One region of the Kluyvera sichuanensis genome, then DNA from elsewhere that is predicted to be linked to it. Evidence: predicted binding sites of a transcription regulator. Region 1 holds the regulator's gene; the other holds the start of a gene.

The links. Region 1 encodes ArgR, which controls arginine synthesis, uptake and breakdown. Its sites were predicted from a motif close to ANTGAATAAAAATACANT; they were not measured.
Region 2: the regulator ArgR is predicted to act here: its motif matches at 2,698-2,715, upstream of argF (ornithine carbamoyltransferase).

What each region holds. Positions count from the first base shown of each region.
Region 1 covers NZ_CP162271.1:3,198,436-3,204,204, reverse strand. Annotated here, with positions in the region: gene AB2B48_RS15435 (CoA transferase) at 1-281, opposite strand, end outside; gene AB2B48_RS15430 (NAD-dependent succinate-semialdehyde dehydrogenase) at 382-1,836, shown strand; gene AB2B48_RS15425 (barstar family protein) at 1,864-2,139, shown strand; gene yhcN (peroxide/acid stress response protein YhcN) at 2,193-2,459, opposite strand; gene yhcN (peroxide/acid stress response protein YhcN) at 2,560-2,823, opposite strand; gene argR (transcriptional regulator ArgR) at 3,200-3,670, opposite strand; gene mdh (malate dehydrogenase) at 4,126-5,064, shown strand; gene AB2B48_RS15400 (GntR family transcriptional regulator) at 5,186-5,769, shown strand, end outside.
Region 2 covers NZ_CP162271.1:4,299,417-4,305,185, reverse strand. Annotated here, with positions in the region: gene AB2B48_RS20640 (YjgN family protein) at 1-162, shown strand, start outside; gene AB2B48_RS20635 (alpha/beta hydrolase fold domain-containing protein) at 330-1,352, shown strand; gene miaE (tRNA isopentenyl-2-thiomethyl-A-37 hydroxylase MiaE) at 1,349-2,107, opposite strand; gene rraB (ribonuclease E inhibitor RraB) at 2,160-2,582, opposite strand; gene argF (ornithine carbamoyltransferase) at 2,743-3,747, shown strand; gene AB2B48_RS20615 (YhcH/YjgK/YiaL family protein) at 3,833-4,285, opposite strand; gene AB2B48_RS20610 (pyrBI operon leader peptide) at 4,549-4,653, shown strand; gene pyrB (aspartate carbamoyltransferase) at 4,690-5,625, shown strand; gene pyrI (aspartate carbamoyltransferase regulatory subunit) at 5,639-5,769, shown strand, end outside.

The DNA.
Region 1 (5,769 bases):
GGGTCGTTGTACTGCCAGTTATAGCCGTTCTGCTGCTGGAAGGTGACCGCGTGGGTTGAGGCGGCAGCGCTATGGCAATCAACGGTAATTTCCTGCTGCTTACCTCGCAGCACATCGAGCATCAGCCCTTGTAGCGCTAGCGCGGAGGCGGCCGCCTCTCCAATGGCAAACGGCGTCGGATAGACCGGTTCTGTACCGGTGAACGTCACGCGATCGCTCGCCAGATGTGCCAGCCCAAGCTCGTGGCACAGCTTATCAAAAACAGGATATTCACGTTTCACCGCAGGCTCCTTTCCGTTAATAAGACTATCGTTATTCTGACAACTATTACGCTAAAAGCGATAGCTATACTTAGATGGAAACACTTTTCAGGAGGGTGTAATGACCACGCAAGCATGGCAGGACAACGATCTCTTTCAAACGGGCTACCTGGTGAACGGCGAATGGCATCAGCTCGACACCACCTTTGATGTGCTCAATCCCGCGACGGGCGAGATCGTCGCCAAAGTTGCGAAGGCCGGGAAGGTGGAGACGGAACAGGCGATTGCCGCCGCCGCCCGTGCGTTCCCACTCTGGCGGGCGAAAACGGCGAAGGCGCGATCGGAGCTGTTGTATCGCTGGTATCAGCTCATCATCGAACATAAAAGCTGGCTGGCGAAACTGATGACCATCGAACAGGGCAAACCGCTGAAAGAGGCGGAGGGCGAGGTGGACTACGCGGCGAGCTTTATCCAGTGGTTTGCCGAACAGGGAAAACGGGCTAACGGCGAGATAATTCCACCGGCGAAGCCGGGTTCACGCATTCTGGCAACCCGCGAGCCTATCGGGGTGGTGGCGGCGATTACGCCGTGGAACTTCCCGATGGCGATGCTCACCCGTAAGCTTGGCCCAGCGCTGGCGGCTGGCTGTACCGGGGTGATTAAACCCGCCAATAACACGCCACTGTGCGCGTTCGCACTGCTGGCGCTGGCGAAGAAAGCGGGGATTCCGGACGGGGTGCTGAACGCCGTGGCGGGGAATACGCTGGAGATTAGCGACGCGATTATGGCAAGCCATGACGTGCGAAAAATCTCCTTTACTGGCTCAACCTCGGTGGGCAAAACGCTGGTGCGTAACGCTGCGGAAACCATGAAGAAAGTCTCCATGGAGCTCGGTGGCAACGCGCCGTACATCGTCTTTGAAGACGCGGATATTGACGCCGCCGTTCAGGGGGCTATCGCCAATAAGTTCCGCAACGCCGGACAGGTGTGCGTGAGCGTTAACCGTTTTTATATTCACGACAGCGTGTATGAGCGCTTCGTCAGCCAGCTTGCTGTCGCCGTGAAGGCGCTGAAGGTGGGGAACGGGCTGGATGACGGCGTGATCGTGGGGCCATTGATTGAGGCTGCTGCGGTTAAAAAAGTGCGTGAACACGTTGAGGATGCTGTCGCGAAAGGGGCCAAAGTGCTGGCTGGTGGGCAGCCGCATGCGCTGGGCGGTAACTTCTGGCAGCCGACGGTGCTGGGTGACTGTCAGGAAAAAATGCTGCTGGCGCAGGAGGAGACGTTTGGTCCGCTAGCGGCCTGCTTCCGTTTTAGCGATGAAGACGAAGTTATTCAGCGCGCGAATAATACGCCTTACGGTCTGGCGGCCTATTTCTACACCCAGAACCTGTCCCGCGTCTTCCGCGTCTCGCAGGCGCTGGAGAGCGGTATGATCGGCATTAACGAATGTGCCGTTTCAACCGAGCTGGGGCCGTTTGGCGGCGTGAAGGAGTCGGGGCTTGGGCGCGAAGGTTCAGTGCTGGGGCTGGAAGAGTACCTCGAGGTGAAAACGCTGCACATTGGGGGACTTTAGTCTGTTGAATAGGGGAGAGGGCGTAAGATGAAAATCTATACTTTTGATTTTGACGAGATAGAGGATCAGGGCGATTTTTATCGGGAGTTCGCCCGTCTTTTTGCCCTCGATCGTGAGTCGATTCGCGATCTGGACGCGCTCTGGAGCGTGGTGACCGGCAATGTAATACCGCTACCGCTGGAGATTGAATTCCTGCACATGGACGATAAGCAGCGACGACGCTACGGCGCGCTGATTCTGCTGTTTGATGAAGCGGAAGAAGAACTTGAAGGCATGCTGCGGTTTAACGTTCAGCGCGGATAAAAAAAGCCCTCGCCGAAAGGCGAGGGCAAGTCGTCGGACAAGACGACGAGGGTTTATTTGTACAGTTCAGCCGTAGCGTGCGAGCTGTCGCCGGAACGGGCTTCGATAATGCGGTAGCTGCTAGCGCCTTCTTTCTCTGCTTTTGCGGCTAACTGGCTACGCATATCCATTGGGTCGCTACCTATCTGTGAAACGGAAACGGTGCCGATGGACTGTAGGTTCTGTGCCTGATCTGCGCTCACCTGATGTACTGCGGCGCTTGCGCCGAAAGAGAGTACGGATGCCAGACCAAGGGATGCGATGATAATTGCGCTTTTCATATACTTTACTCCTCACCTTATTTTGCAGCGGTGAGAGGATGCTGATGCTTATTCCTGGGACCGCTGGGGATATTTTTTTTCAATACCGACGTACTGCGTCTTATTTATACAGTTCAGCCGTTGCGTGCCAGCGATCGCCAGTACGCGCTTCAATGATGCGGTAAGACGATGCACCTTGTTCTTCCGCTTTCTTGTTCAGCATCTCATGCATATCCATCGGGGTTGAACCGACGGAACCAATGGAAACGGTGCCGATTGACTGACGGGTTTGTGCCTGGTCGCTGTTGATAGAATCAGCGGCGAAAGCGCCAAACGAGATAACGGATAGGATGCTCAGAGCGGCAACGGTAGTTTTGATTTTCATGATACTCACCTCGTCGAATTTTTTTGGAAGGCCTTTGTTTTGTGACCCTCATCACGAAATTAAGTATACACTAATCACATGAAATATTAATACCCCGCTAATTGTTTCCCGTGTAATTACTTGTCAGGAATCGTCATTTTTAGAACATATACGTATAAAAAAACGCATATTTTGGCAAAGTTGTCGGCCAATAATGCGTAAAATCAAAAAGATAGGATAATTTGATGTTTTGTGCGCTTAAGTCGGGATATATTCACTGTATCTATGTGAATGCACAAAGAATCGCACTAAATGTTAACGGAACGGCAGTGAAAACGGCGGGGCGTTGGCGGGAAAACAGACTCCTCCGGAGGAACCAGAGGAGTATCGCGAGGGATTACAGTTCCTGTTCGAACAGAACCTGAATGGCCTCGTAGAGATCTTTAACAGTGAAACCCCGAGCAGGCGTGGTGAAGATCGTGTCATCACCGGCAATGCTGCCGAGAATCCCTTCCGCTTTGCCCAGCGAATCCAGCAGACGTGCAATCAGCTGCGCTGCACCAGGGCTGGTATGAATGACGACGACGGCGTCGTTGTAGTCAATATCCAGAACCAGGTTCTTCAGCGGGCTGGAGGTGGTTGGCACGCCCAGCTCAGCCGGCAGGCAGTAAACCATTTCCATTTTGGCGTTGCGGGTACGCACTGCGCCAAACTTCGTCAGCATACGGGAGACTTTGGACTGGTTGATATTATCGAAGCCTTCTTCCTGTAAGGCCTGAACAATTTCGCCCTGAGAGCTAAATTTTTCTTCCTTCAGTAATGCTTTAAAGGCTTTAACTAATTCTTCTTGTTTAGTGGAACTTCGCATAAGTCACCTGACTATGGTGGTGAAATTAACATTATTATGCATATAGGTGAATTTTTATGCAAAACAATTTATCCCAAGGGGCTAGGCCAAATAGAGAAAGGCGGGATTTTAGCAAAAATTAGACCTAAGAAACATGCCTATATCACGGGATCCAAATAAGTTAAAAGTAAATGAATTGTTATTAAATTGCTGTTGTTTTACGCAACATGCTGAGTATATTGTAATCGATAGTTGATGAAAGTTTGGTTTCGTAGATAGACCTTTTTCGGGGAGTAGTGCGGTAACGCCAGCAATGCTGCTGGAGGCTCCGCATTCTGTAAGCAATTATATTGTAATTATTTACCTTGTGAATTAAGGTCGCCGCAACGGAGTAACAACAGGTATCTCTTGCGTCGGTTATGCGGTCCACGACAGGTTATTACCTGAATGTCATTAACCATAATAAGGAGTTTAGGATGAAAGTCGCAGTCCTTGGTGCCGCCGGCGGTATTGGCCAGGCGCTTGCCCTACTACTAAAGACCCAACTGCCTTCAGGTTCAGAACTCTCCCTCTATGATATTGCCCCCGTCACGCCTGGCGTGGCTGTCGATCTCAGCCATATTCCTACTGATGTGAACATCAAAGGTTTCTCTGGTGAAGATGCGACGCCTGCGCTGGTAGGGGCGGATGTTGTCCTGATCTCTGCCGGGGTAGCTCGTAAGCCCGGTATGGATCGCTCCGATCTGTTCAACGTTAACGCCGGGATTGTCAAAAACCTGGTGCAACAAATCGCAAAAACCGCGCCAAAAGCCTGCATTGGTATCATTACCAACCCGGTGAACACCACCGTGGCGATCGCCGCCGAGGTGCTGCAAAAGGCGGGCGTGTACGACAAAAATAAACTGTTCGGCGTGACCACGCTGGATATCATCCGCTCCAATACCTTCGTCGCTGAACTGAAAGGTAAAAAATGCGGCGACGTCGAAGTTCCGGTTATCGGCGGCCACTCTGGCGTCACGATTCTTCCTTTATTGTCGCAAATCCCAGGGGTCAGTTTCTCCGAGCAGGAGGTGAATGACCTGACCAAACGTATCCAGAATGCGGGTACCGAAGTGGTGGAAGCAAAAGCCGGCGGCGGGTCAGCCACGCTGTCCATGGGCCAGGCTGCAGCACGCTTTGGGCTGTCTCTGGTTCGCGCCTTGCAGGGCGAGAAAGGGGTGGTTGAGTGTGCCTATGTTGAAGGCGATGGCGAATACGCTCGTTTCTTCTCACAGCCGCTGCTGCTCGGCAAAAACGGGATTGAAGAACGTCAGTCTATTGGCAAACTGAGCGCTTACGAGCAGCAGGCGCTGGAAGGGATGCTGGATACGCTGAGAAAAGATATTCAGCTTGGCGAAGATTTTATTAATAAATAGTGTGTGATGCCGGAACGTTCGTTCCGGCTTCTTTCAGGCCGCGTGCCCGCAAACAGGTTGCTCGATCAAACGTTAAATCTGCTAAACTCCCCGCGTCTTATTGGTTATCAACGAGAACGTCGTGAAAAAGATCCAAAGAAAGCAAACTCGCGATCACATTACCCAAATGCTGCGCTATGAGATTCTCTCCGGCAATATTCGTGCAGGAGAAGAGCTGGCGCAGGAGAGTATTGCTGAGCAGCTAGGGCTTTCTCGCATGCCGGTTCGCGAGGCGCTGCAGTCGCTTGAGCAAGAAGGATTTTTGATCCGTTTGCCCAATCGGCATATGCAGGTTGCCCATCTTGAGCCCGACCATGTCAGCCATATTTTTCGCGTTATTGCGGTGATGGCTGCAGAGCTGTTTACGCTTATTCCGTCAACGGCATCAGACGTGCTGAGCGCTCGCGCCCAGGCGCTGGCGAGCGGGCAAGACAAAACGCTTGAGCTTGAGTTTCACCTTGCGCTGATTGCTTATGTTAACAATCGCTATCTTGAGAAAGCCTATCAGCAGTTCCTGGATGGCTATATCTCCTATGTGATTCTACATCTGAAGGAAGAGTGCCAGGAGTCAGCGTTGCTGCTGATGGAACTCAGCGCGGCGATAGGCCGGGGCCAACACGACGAGATTGTGCAGGCTACGCAGCGTTATTTCCTCTCTTTAGCGGA
Region 2 (5,769 bases), 1.1 Mb from region 1:
TATCCGTGGCTGAAAATACGTTTTATACGCTACCAGGTAAACCGTACAACCCTTTCCGGGCATCTTGATGCGCTGGAGTTAACCAACGATGAGCGTCCTCTGGATACCGGGATCTTCGCGCGGATCTCGCGCGGTGCGGCACCTACGCTACCGTTTTTCTAAAACCGCTATAGACCACATTCATCGAATTTATTTCATCTAAAAACCTGATGAATTTGATGCAAAAAGTGCATTATTCAGCGTGAATTCCTGGTAATACACTGCCTGAGCACCGCTTTATTGCACCTATTAGCCTGCCGCCAGGCAGGCTTTGCTCAGGATAGAACATCATGAAAAAATTGGCTTTTATTGTTACCAGTAGCCTGATGCTTGGCAGCATTGCCACGGCAATGGCTGCAACCAGCCTGCCAGGAAATACCAACGGCGCTCAGGTCATCCACGTAGAGAATACCCGTGGCCGTATCGATACTCTCAACGGTATTGTTTACAGCCAGATAAAAAGCACCGTTGCCGTCCGCCCACTGCATATGTCACTGCTGGTGCCGCGCAACACTGACCTGAAGCCTGCCATCGTCTATTTCCCCGGCGGCGGCTTTACCAGCGCAGCCTGGGATAAGTTTATCGAGATGCGCATGGCCCTAGCACAAGCCGGTTTTGTGGTGGCAGCCGCAGAGTATCGTACCGTGCCTGACACTTTCCCAGCCCCAGTCATCGATGGCAAAGCGGCCATTCGCTACCTGCGCGAGCACGCCAAAGAGTACGGTATCGACCCTCAGCGTATCGGCGTACTCGGTGATTCCGCCGGTGGCTATATGGCGCAGATGATGGCATTAACCAACGGCGATAAAGCTTTCGAGCAGGGCGATTTCCTCAACCAATCCTCCGACGTGCAGGCCGCCGCCACGCTGTACGGTATTTCTAACCTGCTCAATATCGGCGAAGGGTTCCCCGCCGCAATTCAGAAAGTTCATGAATCTCCAGCGGTAACTGAAGCCCTGCTGGTTCACGGCAGCGCCTTCCGCGACTGGCCGGGCGCGGCAATTGGCAGCGATAAGCAAAAAGCGCTGGCCGCCAGCCCAATGGGCCACGTAAACGGTAAAAAACCGCCGTTCCTGATTATGCATGGCAGCACCGATACGCTGGTATCGCCACAGCAAAGTGCGCAGCTGTATAAGGCGCTAAAAGAAGAAGGCAATAAAGCCGATTATGTACTGCTGGAAGGGGCCGAGCACGGCGATGATCACTGGTATCAGCAACCGGTCATCGACCGTGTTGTAAGCTGGTTTAAGGCCACGCTCGGCGAGCCGATTAAGCATAGTACGCAGGCTAAAGACAAGAACGCGAACCTTTAAACCGGCACGCCGCTGTGGAAGCGGAACTCTTCATCCGGAGCGGTGATAAGCGACGCTTCCACTTCACCGAAGAAACGCACCCGTTCGCTGATATCGCCATCAGCGATTTGCTGCGCCAACGTCAGGTAGTCTTGATAATGCCGCGCTTCTGAACGCAGCAGCGACAGGTAAAACGCCTGCAGGTCGTCATCCAGATACGGCGCCAGCGCGGCAAAGCGTTCGCAGGAACGGGCTTCGATGTACGCCCCACAAATCAGCTTATCAATCAGGGTAAGGGGTTCATGCGTGCGCACCGCTTTGAGCATCCCTTTAGCGTAGCGACTGGCGGTGATTTTCACGTATGGGATATTGCGCTTCAGCATCGCCTCACGCACCTGTGTGAAGTGGTGCAGCTCCTCTTTTATCAGCAGCACCATGCTGTCGATAAGCTGCCGTCCCCATGGGTCGTCGGTCTGCGGCATCGCGCTTTTACCCATCTGTTTATGCAGCGCGGTAAAGTCTGGCTCAACGCCGTCGCGAAAGGTAAAGGCTTCATAAGGTTTCAGCCAGTCGAGCAGCGCCTGCGCGCCCTCTTTATCCGCCACATATTTACGCACCAGCAGCATCGCGGTTTGCGCCGCTTTTAGCTCACAGACTAGATGGTCGGTCAGCAACAGAGGAAGATTGGCCGGATCGCGGGCTTTATCGAGCCACGCCTGAGGCGTTTTACAGTGCAGGAAGTTGAGAACCGGGGAGAGTATTTGCGGGTAATCCATACCGAAATCCTTGTCCTACGGCAGCGGGCGCTGCCGTAGGTAATGTGATGACTTAGTGACGTACGCCGTCGTCTTCTTCGTCAACGAAATCTTCGTCGTCGTCATCACCCTCTTCGCCGTTCGGGTCTTCGTAGTAGGTTCCCCAACCGTCGTATTCCACTTCAAATTTCTCAGCCAGGTTCATCAGTTGCTCAACCTGCGCGTCGATAAGCTCTGCGTTCAGCGCGCTTTCGCTCAGGATATCGCAGCAGATCACGGTGTCGCCTTCTTCCACTTCCAGCTCTTCCGGTTCCGTCACTTCGTAGCCCAGCTTGAACGCTTCTACCGCCGCTTTCTCCAGACTTTCGAAATCGTCTGCGGAAAGGTGATGTTCTATGGTGTACAGCGCATCAGGATCGCTGCCGTCTTCCAGCAGTTCTTCAATGATCAGACGGGTCTCTTCGCGCTGTTCTTCCAGATGTTCAGGGTTTGCCATGGCTCGTTCCTCATAATGTGGCTGATACTCTTATTGTCACATACCGTTGCCATTGCCTCCACCTTTCCGATAAAGATTTGTTATTGGGGTTGCAAATGAATATTCATCCATATAAAGTGAATTTTAATTCAATAAGTGGCTTGAGCCAGGTGAGGGAATTATGTCTACTCTGTATAAAAAGAACTTCTTAAAATTACTCGATTTTACCCCTGCAGAAATCACCACCCTGCTGCAGCTCGCAGCAAAACTAAAAGCGGATAAAAAAAGCGGCACGGAGTCGCCGAACCTGACCGGTAAAAACATCGCGCTCATCTTCGAAAAAGACTCAACCCGTACACGATGCTCTTTCGAAGTTGCCGCATACGATCAGGGCGCTCGCGTCACCTATCTTGGATCCAGCGGCAGCCAGATTGGCCACAAAGAATCGATTAAAGACACCGCTCGCGTGCTGGGCCGTATGTACGACGGCATCCAGTACCGTGGCTACGGCCAGGAAGTGGTGGAAACGCTGGCCGAGTACTCCGGCGTGCCGGTATGGAACGGCCTGACCGATGAGTTCCACCCAACCCAGCTGTTGGCGGATCTGCTGACCATGCAGGAACACCTGCCGGGCAAAGCGTTCAACGAAATGACGCTGGTTTATGCTGGCGATGCGCGTAACAACATGGGTAACTCAATGCTGGAAGCCGCGGCATTAACCGGTCTCGATCTGCGTCTGGTGGCACCACAGGAATGCTGGCCAGAAGCGAGCCTGGTCGCAGAGTGCAAAGCGCTGGCGCAGAAGAACGGCGGTAACGTTACCCTGACGGAAGATATTGCCGCAGGCGTTAAGGACGCGGACTTTATCTACACCGACGTGTGGGTATCGATGGGCGAAGCCAAAGAGAAGTGGGCAGAGCGTATTGCGCTGCTGCGCGGCTATCAGGTGAATAGCGCCATGATGAAGCTGACCGGCAATCCGCAGGTGAAATTCCTGCACTGCCTGCCTGCGTTCCATGATGACCAGACGACCGTAGGTAAGAAAATGGCCGCTGAGTACGGCATGCACGGCGGGATGGAAGTGACCGATGAGGTGTTTGAATCTCCGGCCAGCATCGTGTTCGATCAGGCGGAAAACCGGATGCACACCATCAAAGCGGTGATGGTCGCAACGCTAAGCAAATAAACTCAACCAGTAGCCCGGCCGAGCGCAGCGACGCCGGGAAAACCCCGGAGTCGGTACTATCGCACCTCGTCCGGGCTACGGTTCATCATTCGACCAGAAGTTTCACAACCGCTTTACGCACTTTCGCAGGCTGCCCCACCGCGCACAGCGGCTTGTGGACTTCACCTGGGTAGAAGACCACGAAGTCACCTTCGCTCATCACCACCATCTTTTCCTGCACGCCTTCCGGCAGAAACGCGATATCTTTGTCCGCCAGCCAATCGGTGTCTGGCTCACCCGCAGGCTGGGTGCTGAACGCCATTCCTTCCTGGCCTTTCAGTACCACCTGGATATCCAGATAACGTGCATGATACTCGGCACGACGATCGGCAAACGGTTCGGTCATGTTCTCAGAGATCATATAGAACAGGCGGTTGCCGTCGATGTCATATTTCCCTTCCGGGGTAGCATCGGTAACGTTCGCCATAAGGTGGATAATAGCCTGACGCAGCTCTTCCGGCAGCCAGGACTGAAGGTGATGGATGTTGCCAATAATCATGATGACTCCACAAATAAAACAATGTTTCAATTTTCAGTTGTTATACGTAAATTCGCGATACCATACCAGTACTTTTTATCATGACTCTGCCATCCTGCTGGTTTAGCGCACACTTTTTCTGCCCTGCATAAAAATTGAATTTTTACGCATTAAAAATGAATTTTTATTACATGAGAATCGTTTTCGTTGATTAAAATGTGAATCAGGCGCTTGATTGCCAGATAAAGCTGCGTATAATGCCACCCGTTTTGCCGGGAGGAATTATGGTTCAGTGTGTACGACATCGCGTCTTACCGCGTCTGAAAACAGACGCTGGCCTGCCGTTTTTCCTTTCCGTAGCATCCGTATTCGTAAAGCCCCTTATTTAAGGGGCTTTTTTTTTGCGCCGTCGTCAGGAGATAACCATGGCTAATCCGCTGTATCAAAAACACATCATTTCCATAAACGATCTCAGCCGCGAAGACCTTGAACTGGTTTTGGCGACCGCCGCCAGCCTGAAAGCGAACCCACAGCCGGAGCTGCTGAAGCACAAAGTTATCGCCAGCTGTTTCTTCGAGGCCTCGACGCGCACCCGTCTCTCTTTTGAAACCTCCATGCACCGTCTGGGGGCCAGCGTGGTCGGTTTCTCCGACAGTGCCAACACCTCGCTCGGTAAGAAAGGCGAAACCCTGGCCGACACCATCTCTGTTATCAGCACCTACGTCGACGCCATCGTCATGCGCCACCCGCAGGAAGGCGCGGCGCGTCTGGCCACCGAGTTCTCCGGCAACATTCCGGTACTGAATGCCGGCGATGGCGCGAACCAGCACCCAACCCAGACGCTGCTGGATCTGTTCACCATTCAGGAAACCCAGGGCCGCCTGGAGAACCTGAACATCGCCATGGTCGGCGACCTGAAGTACGGCCGCACCGTCCACTCGCTGACCCAGGCGCTGGCGAAGTTTAACGGCAACCGCTTCTACTTTATCGCTCCGGACGCGCTGGCGATGCCGCAGTACATCCTCGATATGCTGGACGAGAAAGATATCGTCTGGAGCCTGCATAGCTCCATCGACGAGGTGATGGCGGAAGTCGATATTCTCTACATGACCCGCGTACAGAAAGAGCGCCTCGACCCGTCCGAATACGCCAACGTCAAGGCACAGTTCATCCTGCGCGCGGCGGATCTGGTCGGCGCACGCGATAACATGAAGGTGCTGCACCCGCTGCCGCGCATTGATGAGATCACCACCGATGTCGATAAAACGCCGCACGCCTGGTACTTCCAGCAGGCCGGCAACGGCATCTTCGCCCGCCAGGCGTTACTGGCACTGGTACTGAATAGCGAACTGGCTCTGTAAGGGGGAAACGACGATGACACACGATAACAAATTACAAGTAGAAGCCATCAAACGCGGCACCGTAATTGACCATATCCCGGCCCAGGTTGGCTTTAAGCTGCTGACCTTGTTCAAGCTGACCGAAACCGACCAGCGCATCACCAT